2 regions of the Bradyrhizobium sp. LM2.9 genome follow, and region 1 is predicted to be linked to the other one. Evidence: predicted binding sites of a transcription regulator. Region 1 holds the regulator's gene; the other holds the start of a gene.
What was found. Region 1 encodes PhoB, which activates phosphate uptake and scavenging genes when phosphate is short. Its sites were predicted from a motif close to TGTCATNNANCTGTCAT; they were not measured.
Positions count from the first base shown of each region.

Region 2: the regulator PhoB is predicted to act here: its motif matches at 3,779-3,795, upstream of ACVWW3_RS08575 (DUF47 domain-containing protein).

Region 1 is NZ_JBSRYJ010000002.1:6,610,047-6,617,316, forward strand. It holds gene pstA (phosphate ABC transporter permease PstA) at 1-582, shown strand, start outside; gene pstB (phosphate ABC transporter ATP-binding protein PstB) at 579-1,400, shown strand; gene phoU (phosphate signaling complex protein PhoU) at 1,412-2,128, shown strand; gene phoB (phosphate regulon transcriptional regulator PhoB) at 2,144-2,854, shown strand; gene ACVWW3_RS33860 (GcrA family cell cycle regulator) at 2,984-3,496, opposite strand; partial or broken gene ACVWW3_RS33865 (acetylornithine transaminase) at 3,951-5,154, shown strand; gene argF (ornithine carbamoyltransferase) at 5,154-6,089, shown strand; gene ACVWW3_RS33875 (Hsp33 family molecular chaperone) at 6,250-7,257, shown strand.
Region 2 is NZ_JBSRYJ010000002.1:1,521,812-1,529,081, reverse strand. It holds gene ACVWW3_RS08590 (peptide chain release factor 3) at 1-1,590, opposite strand, end outside; gene sugE (quaternary ammonium compound efflux SMR transporter SugE) at 1,760-2,074, shown strand; gene ACVWW3_RS08580 (inorganic phosphate transporter) at 2,067-3,074, opposite strand; gene ACVWW3_RS08575 (DUF47 domain-containing protein) at 3,090-3,734, opposite strand; gene ACVWW3_RS08570 (branched-chain amino acid ABC transporter permease) at 3,893-4,861, opposite strand; gene ACVWW3_RS08565 (branched-chain amino acid ABC transporter permease) at 4,863-5,726, opposite strand; gene ACVWW3_RS08560 (ABC transporter substrate-binding protein) at 5,799-7,022, opposite strand; gene ACVWW3_RS08555 (ABC transporter ATP-binding protein) at 7,112-7,270, opposite strand, start outside.

The DNA.
Region 1 (7,270 bases):
GCCGGCACCTATCTCGCCGAATACGGCCGCAACGACCGGCTGACCTCGGTGATCCGCTTCATCAACGACATCCTGCTGTCGGCGCCCTCGATCATCATCGGCCTGTTCATCTACGGCGCGGTGGTGGTGCCGATGCGCGGCTTCTCGGCGATCGCCGGCAGTCTCGCGCTCGCGGTCATCGTCATCCCGGTGGTGCTGCGCACGACTGAGGACATGCTGCTGCTGGTGCCGAACGCACTGCGCGAGGCGGCCTCGGCGCTTGGCCTGCCGCGCTCGCTGGTGATCAAGCGCATCGCTTATCGTGCTGCCCGATCGGGTCTCATCACCGGCGTGCTGCTTGCGACTGCCCGCGTCGCCGGCGAGACCGCGCCGCTGCTCTTCACCGCGCTGTCGAACCAGTTCTTCAGCCTCGGCCTGAACAAGACGATGGCGAACCTGCCGGTCACTATCAACAACTTCGTGCAGAGCCCCTACGCCTATTGGAAGCAGCTGGCCTGGAGCGGCGCGCTGCTCATCACCCTGACCGTTCTTGCCCTGAATATTGGCGCGCGCATCCTTGGCGCCGAGAGGACCGCAAAATGAGTGATCTTTCCGTATCGATGAGCGCGGCCGGCGGGCTGCCCCACGCGCCGGTGCTGCCCGAGGCCCCCCCCAAGGTGACCGTTCGCAACCTGAACTTCTATTACGGCGAGCACCACGCGCTGAAGAACATCAACCTGACGCTCGGCGCCAATCGCGTCACGGCGTTCATCGGCCCGTCGGGCTGCGGCAAGTCGACCCTGCTGCGCATCTTCAACCGGATGTACGACCTCTATCCGGGCCAGCGCGCCACCGGTCAGCTCATGCTCGACCAGACCAACATCCTCGACCCCAGGCTGGACCTCAATTTGCTGCGCGCCCGCGTCGGCATGGTGTTCCAGAAGCCGACGCCGTTCCCGATGACGATCTACGAAAACATCGCGTTCGGCATCCGTCTCTACGAGAAGATATCAAAGTCCGAGATGGACGGCCGGGTCGAGAAGGCGCTGCGCGGCGGCGCGCTGTGGAACGAGGTCAAGGACAAGCTCAACGCCTCCGGCCTGTCGCTCTCCGGCGGCCAGCAGCAACGCCTCTGCATCGCCCGCACCGTCGCGGTGCGGCCCGAGGTGATCCTGTTCGACGAACCCTGCTCGGCGCTCGACCCGATCTCGACCGCCAAGGTCGAGGAGCTGATCCAGGAGCTCTCCGAGGACTACACGATCGCGATCGTCACCCACAACATGCAGCAGGCGGCGCGCGTCTCCGACAAGACCGCCTTCATGTATCTCGGCGAGCTGATCGAGTTCGACGACACCAACAAGATCTTTACGTCGCCGACCGACCGGCGCACGCAGGATTACATCACCGGCCGGTTCGGCTGAGGAGACGCGACATGGGTTCTGAACATACCGCAAAGGCCTTCGACACCGACCTCCAGGAACTCACCCGGCTGGTTGCCGAGATGGGCGGCATCGCCGAGCGCATGATCGTCGATTCCGTCGACGCGCTGATCCGCCGTGACGTTCCGCTCGGCCAGCGCGTCGTCACCATCGACATCGAGCTCGACGCGCTGCAGAAGCGCATTGAGGAGCGCGCCGTGCTCACCATCGCCCGCCGTCAGCCGATGGCGGTCGATCTGCGCGAGATCGTCGGTGCCATGCGCGTCGCGACCGATCTCGAGCGCATCGGCGACCTCGCCAAGAACATGGGCAAGCGCGTCGCGGCGCTGGAGACGGATTTCCATCCGCTCAAGCTGTTCCGCGGCCTGGAGCACATGACCGACCTCGTGCAGCAGCAGGTCAAGTCGGTGCTGGACGCCTATGCCGCGCATGATTTGCCGGCGGCGATGGCGGTGTGGAAGGGCGACGAGGAAGTCGACGCCATCTGCACTTCGCTGTTCCGCGAGCTCCTCACCTACATGATGGAGGATCCGCGCAACATCTCGTTCTGCATCCATTTGATGTTCTGCGCCAAGAACATCGAGCGGATCGGCGACCACGCCACCAACATCGCCGAGACCGTGTTCTACATGATCGAGGGCCAGGCAATCACCGACAAGCGGCCGAAGGGCGATATGACGACCTTCGCCAGCTCGATACCAAACACCTAGGGAGCAACGACCGAGATGGGCGCACGCATTATGGTGGTTGAGGACGAGGAAGCCCTGACCGAGCTTCTCCGCTACAACCTCGAAGGCGACGGCTATGACGTCGAGACGGTCATGCGCGGCGACGACGCCGACACCCGTCTCAAGGAGCACATCCCCGATTTGATCGTGCTCGACTGGATGCTGCCGGGCCTGTCAGGCATCGAATTGTGCCGGCGGCTTCGCACCCGTCCCGAGACCAAGCAGCTCCCGATCATCATGCTTACCGCGCGCGGCGAGGAAAGCGAGCGGGTGCGGGGTCTTGCGACCGGCGCCGACGATTACATCGTCAAGCCGTTCTCGGTGCCGGAGCTCCTGGCGCGCGTGAAGGGCCTGCTGCGGCGCGCAAGCCCCGAGCGGCTCGCCGCCGTGCTCGCCTTTGGCGACATCGAGCTCGACCGCGACAAGCGCCGCGTGGCGCGCTCGGGCCGGCCGATCGATCTCGGCCCGACCGAATATCGCCTGCTGGAGTTCTTCCTGGAGCATCCGGGGCGGGTGTTCTCGCGCGAGCAACTGCTCGACAGCGTCTGGGGCCGCGACATCTACATCGACGAGCGTACCGTCGACGTGCATATCGGCCGCCTGCGCAAGCTGCTCAATCTCGGCCGCGAGCAGGACCCGATCCGCACCGTCCGCGGCGCCGGCTACGCGCTGGATGATCGTTTTGCCAAGGCGGAGCAGCAGGCGTAACTCGCTTCAAGCTCCGCCGTCGTTCCGGATCGACACGCGCTTTTGGCACGCTTGTCCGGGACGACATCAAGTGGGCCGAGGCGTCATCGTGTGACGGCGCCGCCCTTGCAGTCAGCTAAATCCGCTAGCTCAGCGCGGGCTCGGCTTCACCGGTGCGCGGCGCCGATCCGACGCCGGCTGATACGCGACGCGCGAGTGTTGTGCGCAATAGGGCAGGCCGGACAGCGCCTTGCCGCCGCAGAAGAAGAAGTCCGGGGTCGAGGGATCGCCGACCGGCCAGTGGCAGGTCGCCTCGTTCAGCTCGAGCAGCGTCAGCCGCTGGCTCATCGGCACCACGTTGTCGTAGGTGACCGGTTCGGCCTCCACTTCGACCTCGAAGGCCTGTGCCAGCGCGGTGTTGCCGCGCGAGATCGGGCGGGTCACCCGCATCATATGCTGCGCGGGGCGCGCCTTGCGCGGCCGGGGCGCTGCCGATGAAGGGCTCTTGGCGCGACCCGACAGGCCGAGCCTGTGCACTTTGCCGATCACGGCATTGCGGGTCACATTACCGAGCTCAGCCGCGATCTGGCTGGCCGAAAGTCCGGCCTCCCAGAGCTTTTTAAGCTGCTCGACGCGATCATCGGACCAGGTCAAAACTGTCATTGCACCCTTTCCCTCGCTGCCGGCCTGCCATCCTGGCGCCTCGCAGCGAATGCCTAAGCCTTTAAAAACCCGTGCCGCCAGAATCCCTTAAGGCTCGCCGGGCGTGACTAGAACGCCCGAACGTTTACGCCGGTACATAAGGACTTAGAGATCAGAACCACTGCACGAGATGTCGTATCTGACAATCCAAACGCTACAATATGGCGTGACTCCCGCGCAAGAGTCCGCCGACTCGCTTCCACATGTTCCGTGGTGAAATCCGCGAAATCGGCACCGCAAGACTACGGATTCAGCGTTTCGCGAGGCTTTCCGGGCGGCATTGACACCCGTCTTCCCAAGCATAAGATAGTGACACGTGCCGCCCCGAAAAGGCGGCACGTTTCGTTTTCCGGGCCGGTCAATGGTGCGTTGCGCAATGCACGCGTCACACCGTCCGCAACATCCAAGTGACATCATGACCAACAGCGCAGCGCCGCATTTGCTCCCCGTTTTCGCCAGAACCGACCTCGGTTTCGAGCGCGGCGAAGGCTGCTGGCTGATTGCGACCAATGGCGAGCGCTATCTCGATTTCACCTCGGGTGTCGCGGTGAACGCGCTCGGCCATGCCCATCCCGCGCTGGTCAAAGCGTTGCAGGAGCAGGCCACGAAGCTCTGGCACATGTCGAACCTGTTCCAGAGCCCGGATGGCGAGAAGCTCGCCAACCGCCTCTGCCATGAGAGTTTTGCGGACTTCGTGTTCTTCTGCAATTCCGGCGCCGAGGCGCTGGAGGGCGTGATCAAGCTGGTCCGCCATCATCACTTCTCCCAAGGGCATCCGGAACGTTACCGCATCATCACCTTCGAAGGCGCGTTCCACGGCCGCACGCTGGCGACGCTGGCCGCGACGGGATCTGCAAAATATCTGGAAGGTTTTGGTCCGCCGATGGATGGCTTCGACCAAATCCCGCATGGCGATATCGAGGCCGTGAAGAAAGCGATCGGTCCGCAGACCGCCGGCATCCTGATCGAGCCGATCCAGGGCGAGGGCGGCGTGCGCTCGGCAACCCCGGCCTTCCTCAAGGCACTGCGCCAGCTCTGCGACGACAAGGGCTTGCTGCTCGCGTTCGACGAGGTGCAGACCGGCATGGGCCGCACCGGCGATCTGTTCGCACACCGCCGTCTCGGCGTGACGCCCGATGTGATGTCGCTGGCGAAGGCGCTCGGCGGTGGCTTTCCGATCGGCGCAGTGCTGGCGACCGCGGATGCGGCGGCTGGCATGGGGCCCGGCTCGCACGGCTCGACCTTCGGCGGCAATCCGCTCGCGATTTCGGCTGCGAACGCCGTGCTCGACGTCATGCTCAAGCCCGGCTTTCTTCGACCACGTGCAGAGAATGTCGCTGCTGCTCAAGCAGAAGCTCGCCTCCGTGATCGATCGTCATAGCGATGTCGTCAGCGAAGTGCGCGGCGAGGGCCTGCTGATCGGCATCAAGGCCGTGGTGCCTTCAGGCGATCTCGTTGCAGCCTTGCGCGACGAAAAGCTGCTCACCGTCGGCGCCGGCGACAATGTCGTACGTTTCCTGCCGCCTTTGATCGTCACCGAAGCCGAGATCGAGGACAGCGTTGGGCGGCTCGAACGCGCCTGCACCGCGTTGTCCGGCAACAAGCGGGCGGCAAGCTGATGAGCAAGTCGCCCAATAAAGCACCGAAGCACTTCCTCGATATCGACGCGCTGCCGCTGTCGGAGCTCAAGAGCATGCTGGCTGCGTCCTCCGCGATGAAGGCGAAGCAGAAGGCGCATCAGCCGGTCAAGCCACTTGAAGGCAAGACGCTGGCGATGATTTTCGAGCGCCCCTCGACGAGGACGCGGGTGTCGTTCGATGTCGCCATGCGCCAGCTCGGCGGCGAACCCATCATGCTCACCGGCGCGGAGATGCAGCTCGGCCGCGGCGAGACCATCGCCGACACCGCGCGCGTGCTGTCGCGCTATGTCGACGCCATCATGATCCGCATTCTCAATCACGATGCCCTGCTCGAGCTCGCGGCGAACGCCACCGTTCCTGTCATCAACGGCCTGACGCGGCGTTCGCATCCCTGCCAGGTGATGGCTGATCTCATGACCTATGAGGAGCATCGCGGCCCGATCGAGGGCAGGACTGTGGCCTGGACCGGCGACGACAACAACGTGCTCGCCTCCTGGGCGCACGCCGCCGAACGCTTCAAGTTCCAGCTCAACGTCGCGACGCCCCCGGAGCTCGCGCCGAAAAAGGCGATGCGCGATTTCATCAAGGCGACCGGAGCGCCGATCATGCTCGGCAGCGATGCCGAAGCCGCCGTGCGCGGCGCCGATTGTGTCGTCACCGACACCTGGGTGTCGATGGGCGACAAGGAAGGCGAGCATCGCCACAACGTGCTCAAGCCCTATCAGGTCAACGCCCAGCTGATGTCGCTGGCCAAGCCCGATGCGCTGTTCATGCACTGCCTGCCCGCCCATCGCGGCGAGGAGGTCACCGACGAGGTGATCGACGGTCCGCAATCCGTCGTGTTCGACGAGGCCGAAAACCGCCTGCACGCGCAGAAGGGCATTCTGGCCTGGTGCTTCGACGCGGTGAAGTAGGCGCGGGGCGCGCGGTGAAGGCGAAGTCGGTTTGTTTCGCCGTCCTGGATTTCGCCAGGACGGCACCGAACTTGCAGTATCGTGTGTAACCATAACTGCGCCCGGAACACGCGGCCCGCGCCCCCTTCCATTTCCGCCCTCCGACCCCAGATAAAGCGCCATGATTTCCCAATCCCCTGACATGAAAACCGGGCCCGAAGGCCCGGTTCGCGCACCATCCGCGGTTCCGGTCGACGACGCCGTGCTGCCCTACGAGGTCGACGCGCTCGACGTACGCGGTCGTCTGGTGCGGCTTGGTCCGGCGCTCGACGATATCCTGACTAGGCACGATTATCCGGCGCCTGTCGGCAAGCTGCTCGGCGAGGCCATCGTGCTGACCACGCTGCTCGGCTCGGCGCTGAAGTTTGAAGGCCGCTTCATCCTCCAGGCCCAGACCGACGGTCCGGTGTCGTTCCTGGTCGTCGATTACATGGCGCCGGATCGCCTGCGAGCCTACGCACGTTTCGACGCCGCGCGCCTCGGCGATGCCAAAGATTCCGGCGCGCTGCTGGGCCACGGCCATCTCGCCATGACCGTCGACCAGGGGCCCGAGATGAGCCGCTACCAGGGCTTGGTTGCGCTCGACGGCGGCAGCCTGGAAGACGCAGCTCACGAGTACTTCCTGCGCTCCGAGCAGATCCCGACGCGCGTGCGTCTCGCCGTCGGCGAGGAGTGGCGTTCGAACGATGGCGGCAAGCATCGCTGGCGTGCCGGCGGCATGCTGATGCAGTTCTTGCCGAAGGCACCTGAGCGCGCGCGGCAGGCCGATCTGCATCCCGGCGATGCGCCCGAAGGCGTCGAGGTGCATAGCGTCGCTGAAGACGATGCCTGGGTCGAGGCGCGCTCGCTGATCGAAACCGTCGAAGACGTCGAGTTGATCGATCCCGAGCTCTCCGGCGAGCGGCTGCTCTACCGTCTCTTCCACGAGCGCGGCGTGCGCGTGTTCAATCCACTGTCCTTGAAGGCGCAATGCTCCTGCTCGCGCGATGCGGTCGCATCGATGCTGAAGAGCTTTTCGTCCGACGATCGCGCCGCCATGGTCAAGGACGACAAGGTTGTCGTGACCTGCGAGTTCTGCAGTTCGGTGTACGATTTCACGCCGGCCGAGGCGGGCGTGGAAGACGCTTGAGGCATTGGACCGT
Region 2 (7,270 bases), 5.1 Mb from region 1:
GGTGAACTCAATGCCTTCGGCCCGTTCCCGGGTGTAGCCGAGGTAGAACTCGTTCCTCGCCAGATACACGGGATCGCCATCGACATCGTCGGCGATGCTGGATGTGTTGGCGGCGATGAAGGTGTCGAGCTTCTTGCGGTCGTCCGAGGAGACCCAGCGCGCAAGCTGGAACTCGCTCACCTCGAACTCGACCGGCAGCGAATATTCCGCATCCAGCCGCGCCTTCAGCACGTCGAGCTGGAGCGCACCGACGACGCCAACCAGCGCGGGTGCGCCGTCGCGCGGGCGGAACACCTGCACCACGCCCTCTTCCGACATCTGCTGAAGCGCTTCCTTCAGCTTCTTCGCCTTCATCGCATCGGTGAGACGCACCCGGCGGACGATTTCCGGCGCAAAGCTCGGCACGCCGACGAAGTTAAAATCCTCACCGTCGGTCAACGTGTCGCCGATGCGCAGCGTGCCATGATTGGGAATGCCGACGACGTCGCCGGCATAAGCCTCGTCCGCAACCGAACGGTCCTGCGCGAAGAAGAATTGCGGGCTGGACAGCGGCATGCTCTTGCCGGTGCGCACGAGCTTCGCCTTCATGCCGCGGCTGAGCTTGCCGGAGCACAGACGCGCAAAGGCGATGCGGTCGCGGTGATTCGGATCCATGTTGGCCTGGATCTTGAACACGAAGGCGCTCATGCGCGGATCGGTGGCTTCGACCCTGCGCTGGTCGCTCTCCTGCGCGCGCGGCTCGGGCGCGAACATGCCGAGGCCTTGCAGCAGGTCGCCGACGCCGAAATTGCGCAGCGCACTGCCGAAATAGACCGGCGTCAGATGGCCCTCGCGAAACGCTTCGAGCTCGAACGGTTTTGACGCCGCGGTGACGAGATCGAGCTCGTCCTTGACCGCTGACACATCGAGATTGGCATTGAGCTTGGCGAGCTCGGCAATCTCGATCTGCTGCGCCGCGCCGGTCTTGGCGCCGCCGCCTTCGAGCAGGCGCACGCCGCCATTGACGACGTCGTAGGTACCGAGGAACTCGCGACCGCGGCCGACCGGCCAGGTCATCGGCGTGGTGTCGAGCGCCAGCGTCTTCTCGATCTCGTCGAGGAGCTCGAAGACATCGCGGCTCTCGCGGTCCATCTTATTGATGAAGGTGATGATCGGGATGTCCCGAAGACGACACACCTCGAACAGCTTTCGGGTGCGCGCCTCGATGCCCTTGGCCGCGTCGATCACCATGACGGCGGAATCGACAGCCGTGAGCGTGCGATAGGTGTCTTCCGAAAAGTCCTCGTGGCCCGGCGTGTCCAGCAGATTGAACACGAGGCCCTCGAACTCGAAGGTCATGACCGAGGTCACGACCGAGATGCCGCGCTCGCGCTCGATCTTCATCCAGTCCGAACGCGTGTTGCGCCGCTCGCCCTTGGCCTTGACCTGGCCGGCCAGATTGATGGCGCCGCCGAACAGCAGCAGCTTTTCGGTCAGCGTGGTCTTGCCGGCGTCCGGATGCGAAATGATCGCAAAGGTCCGCCGCCGCGACACTTCAGCGGCAAGCGGGGAACGGGCCGGCGATTCGGCTGTGGTGGCGATGTCGGACATTGCGGCAGCGTTTGGCAGGGAAAATGAGCCTTATCAAGCCTCATTTGGTGATTGCAGTGCCTTCCGGCCAGCCCCATATCGGGCTTGGATCAGGGCTTGGGAAGGACGGCCTTCCCGCCCATCAGCACGCCAGTCGCGGGGACGACCCTGCCTCGAAGGGAGGGTCGCCATGGCCTGGAGCATCCTGTTCGTCGCCGGTCTCCTGGAGATCGCCTGGGCGATCGGCCTCAAATACACCGAGGGATTTACGAAGCTCGTCCCGTCTGTCCTCACGCTCGGGGCCATGGCCGGCAGCATTATCCTGCTTGGGCTTGCCCTCAAATCGCTGCCGATTGGAACCGCTTATGCAGTCTGGACCGGCATCGGCGCGGTCGGCACCGCGACGCTCGGCATCATCCTGTTCGGCGAGCCGGCCACCGCGTTCCGCCTCGCCAGCATCGGGCTGATCGTCGCCGGGATTGTCGGGCTGAAGCTCGTTACCTGATGAAGATCTGTACTGCCCACCAGGTCAGCGCGGCGACGATGGCGGAGGCCGGCATCGTGATGACCCAGGCATAGACGATCGAGCTGGCGACATTCCAGCGCACCGCCGAGAGGCGGCGGGCGGCGCCGACGCCGACGATCGCGCCGGTGATGGTGTGGGTGGTCGAGACGGGAACACCGAGAAAGGTCGCCATGAACAGGGTCGCGGCACCGCCGGTCTCGGCGCAAAAGCCCTGCATCGGGGTCAGTTTTGTAATCCGCAATCCCATCGTGCGGACAATGCGCCAACCACCCATCAGCGTGCCCATTGCCATGGCCGCCTGGCAGGAGAGCACCACCCAGAAGGGCACGAAGAATTCGCCGCCAAGTTGGCCCTGCGAATAGAGCAGCACGGCGATGATGCCCATGGTCTTCTGCGCGTCATTGCCACCATGGCCGAGCGAATAGAGCGAAGCAGAGGCGAACTGCAGAATGCGGAAGGCGCGATCGACGGCAAAGGGGGTGGAGCGCACCGAGGCCCAGGAGACGATTGCAACCAGTACCATCGCGAGCAGGAAGCCGACGAGCGGAGACAGCACGATCGCGATCACCGTCTTGGACAATCCGCTCCAGACCGCCGCCGAAAGGCCGGCTTTGGCCACGCCGGCACCAAATAGACCGCCGATCAATGCGTGGGACGAAGACGATGGGATGCCGAGCGCCCATGTCACGAGGTTCCAGACGATGGCGCCGACCAGCGCCGCGAAGATCACCTGGGCATCCACGATCGCGGGATCGATGATGCCGGTGCCGATGGTCTGGGCGACGTGCAGCCCGAACACCATGAAGGCGACGAAATTGAAGAACGCGGCCCAGAACACCGCGAATTGCGGCCGCAGCACGCGGGTCGAGACGATGGTCGCGATCGAATTGGCGGCGTCATGCAGGCCGTTCAGGAAGTCGAACAACAGCGCGACGGCGATCAGTCCGACCAGGACGGGAAGACCCAACGCAACATCCACCGCGCGGCCCCTGCCCTAAACTTGCTCGATGACGATGCTGTTGATCTCGTTCGCGACGTCGTCGAAGCGGTCGGCGACTTTCTCGAGATGGTCGTAGATCTCCGCGCCGACGATGAAATCCATCGCGTTGCCGTCGCGATGCTTGAGGAATAGTTCCTTCAGCCCGATATCCTGGAGATCGTCGACGCGCCCCTCGAGCTTGGTCAATTCTTCCGTGATCGCAGTCAGCATGGCCACGTTCTGACCGATCGCCTGCATCAGCGGCAACGCGCGACCGACCAGATTGGCGCATTCCACCAAGAGCACGCCGATCTCGCGCATCGGCGGCTCGAAGATGCGAACCTCGAACAGCATCACGGCCTTGGCGGTCTGCTGCATCTGGTCGATGGCGTCGTCCATCGAGGTGATCAGGTTCTTGATGTCGCCGCGGTCGAACGGGGTGATGAAGGTGCGGCGCACCGCCGTCAGCACCTCGCGGGTGATGTTGTCGGCATCGTTCTCGAACTGGTTGACGCGCTGGCAATAGACCGGCGTCTCCGCGCCCCCGTTGAGCATGCCCTGGAGCGCGATCGAGCCCTGAATCACGGTCTGGGCGTGGCGGTCGAACAGGTCGAAGAACCGTTCTTCCTTGGGCAGGAAAGCGCGAAACAATCGCATCATGGGGGAGAGACTACCGGTTGGATAATGGCCTAGCCCAAGCGGGCCGTCATGAAACTGTCATAGACCATTTTCGATCCACGCGCGTGCCACCTCACGCCCGTGGAGTCGGATCATCCACCGCTTTCGCGCGCCAACGATTTTTCTGCTACATCAATGGCTTACAGCGAACGCCGGAGGTAATGCGCGATTTCGCCGATGACGCCACGGCGGAAGGTGAGCACACAGATCACGAAGATCGAGCCCTGGATCACCGTCACCCACTGGCCGAAGCTCGCCAGATATTGCTGCATGGCGATGATCGCGAAGGCACCGACCACGGGCCCGAAGATGGTCCCGAGCCCGCCGACCAGCGTCATCAGCACCACCTCGCCGGACATCGACCAGTGCACGTCGGTGAGCGAAGCGTTCTGCGCCACGAACACCTTCAGCGATCCCGCAAAGCCGGCGAGCGTGCCCGACAGGACGAAAGCCAGGAACTTGTACTGATCGGTCCGGTAACCGAGCGAGATCGCGCGCGGCTCGTTCTCACGGATCGCCTTCAGGACTTCGCCGAAAGGCGAATTGATGATGCGGTAGATCAGCAGGAAGCCGGCGAGGAAGCCGACCAGCACCACGTAGTAGAGCACGGTCGGCTTGGTCAGATCGAACACGCCGAACATGCGGCCCTGCGGGATGCCCTGGATGCCGTCCTCACCATGGGTGAACGGCGCCTGGAGGTAGATGAAGTACAGCAGCTGCGACAGCGCCAGCGTGATCATCGAGAAATAGATGCCCTGGCGGCGGATCGAGATGAAGCCGGTGATGAGCGAGAGCCCGAACGCCGCGGCAATGCCGACGAGGATGCCGAGTTCCGGCGGCAACGCCCACACTTTCAGCGCGTGCGCGCTGCAATAGCCGGCGGTGCCCATGAACATCGCGTGGCCGAACGAGAGCAGGCCGCCATAGCCGATCAGGAGATTGAATGCACAGGCCAGCAGCGCGAAGCACAGCGCCTGCATCACGAAGAACGGATAGATGCCGCTGAATGGCACCGCAGCCAGCAGCAGCGCCATCACCACGAACACGATCATCTCGTCGCGGATCGCGCGCGGGGGCGCCGGCAGTGTGTCGTCCGTCAAGGCTGTCATATCAGGCCGCCCTTCCCGTCAATCCCGTTGGCTTCACCAAGAGCACCAGCACCATCAGCACGAACACGACGGTGTTGGAGGCCTCGGGGTAGAAATACTTGGTCATGCCCTCGATCACACCGAGCGCGAAGCCGGTGATGATGGAGCCCATGATCGATCCCATGCCGCCGATCACGACCACCGCGAACACGACGATGATGAGGTCGGCTCCCATCAGCGGCCGCACCTGGTTGATCGGCGCCGACAGCACGCCGGCGAGCGCGGCAAGGCCGACACCGAGGCCGTAGGTCAGCGTGATCATGCGCGGCACGTTGACGCCGAAGGCGCGCACCAGCGTCGGGTTTTCGGTGGCTGCACGCAAATAAGCGCCGAGCCGTGTCTTCTCGATCAGGAACCAGGTCGCGATGCAGACCACCAGCGAGAAGATGACGACCCAGCCGCGATAGACGGGCAGGAACATGAATCCGAGATTCATGCCGCCCTTGAGCTGGTCCGGAATGGCGTAAGGCAGGCCGGAGGAGCCGAAGTAGTTCTGGAACACGCCCTGCACAATCAGCGCAATGCCGAAGGTCAGAAGCAGACCGTAGAGATGATCCAGCCCGGTCAGCCATTGCAGCATGGTCCGCTCCAGGATCATGCCGAAGATGCCGACGATGATCGGCGCAAGCAGCAACGCCCACCAGTAGTTGATGCCGCCGAGGTTCAGCAGGAAATAGGCAGCGAACGCGCCCATCATGTAGACCGCACCATGGGCGAAATTGATGATGTTGAGCATGCCGAAGATCACGGCAAGCCCGAGACTGAGCAGCGCGTAGAACGAGCCGTTGATCAGTCCCACCAGTAGCTGAGCGTAAAGAGCCTGCATCGATCCCGCACCCGGTCCCTTCGGCGTTCCCTGAAAGTCGCCCGCAGGCCTGATGGCCTGCGGGCGGTTATCTTACTTCTTCAAGAGCGCGCACTTGCTCTCGGACAGCGGCGTGAAGGCCTGGTCGCCCGGCACCGTGCCGACCAGCTTGTAGAAGTCCCATGGTCCCTTGGACTCGGAGGGCTTCTTCACCTCGAACAGATAGGCATTGTGGATGGTGCGCCCGTTGGGCTGGATCTCGCCCTTGCCGAACAGATCGTCTTCCGTCGGCATCGACTTCATCTTCTCGACGACCTTGGCGCCGTCATGCGGGTTGCCGCCGAGCGCTTCCAGTGCCTTGAAATAGTGACGCACGCCCGCATAGACGCCAGCCTGCACCATGGTCGGCGGCGCGTTGCTCTTCATCTTCTCGGCGAAGCGCTTGGAGAACGCCCGGGTCTGGTCGTTCATGTCCCAGTAGAAGGTCTCGGTGAAGTTGAGGCCCTGCGCGGTCTCGAGCCCGATCGCCTTGACGTCGGTGAGGAACAGCAGCAGCGCCGCGAGCTTCTGACCGCCCTTGACGATGCCGAACTCGGCCGCCTGCTTGATCGTGTTGGTGGTGTCGCCGCCGGCATTGGCAAGGCCGATGATCTTGGCCTTGGAGGCCTGCGCCTGGAGCAGGAAGGACGAGAAGTCCGGCGTGTTCAGCGGATGCTTGACGCTGCCGACCACCTTGCCGCCATTGGCGGTGATGACCGCAGTGGTGTCGCGCTCCAGCGCCGCGCCGAAGGCGTAGTCCGCGGTCAGGAAGAACCAGGTGTCGCCACCGGCCTTCACCAGCGCCTGGCCGGTGGTATGCGCCAGCATGTAAGTGTCGTAGGTCCAGTGCACGGTATTGGGCGAGCACTGCGCGTTGGTGAGGTCGGAGGTCGCCGCACCCGAGTTGATGTAGACGCCGTTCTTCTCCTTGACGACGTTGTTGACGGCCAGCGCCACGCCGGAATTCGGCACGTCGACGATGATGTCGACCTTGTCGACGTCGAACCATTGCCGCGCGATCGCGGTGCCGATGTCGGGCTTGTTCTGGTGATCGCCCGAGATGAGGTCGATCTTCCAGCCCTTCGCAGCCAGGCCGGAATCTTCAATGGCCATCTGCGCGGCGAGCGTCGAGCCCGGTCCGCCGAGGTCGGCGTAGAGCCCGGACTGATCGGACAGCGCGCCGATCTTGACGGTCTTGTCCTGCGCGGACGCGACGCCCGTTACGGCGAAGGTGAGCGCGGTGGTCAGCAGCAATGACGCAATCGACATGGTCTTCATGCAACTTTCCTTTTGAATTTTCTCGTTCGCAGTTCTTTTGTTGAGCATGATCTTTCGGAAAACCGCTACACACTTTTCCGGATCATGCTTTAAACGCCGAGATAGGTGTGGAGCTTGTCCATGTTGGCGGCAAGCTCCGCATTGGAAAATCCGTCAATGATCTTGCCGTGCTCGACCACGTAATAGCGGTCGGCGACGGTGGATGCGAAGCGGAAGTTCTGCTCGACCAGGAGGATCGTAAAACCCTC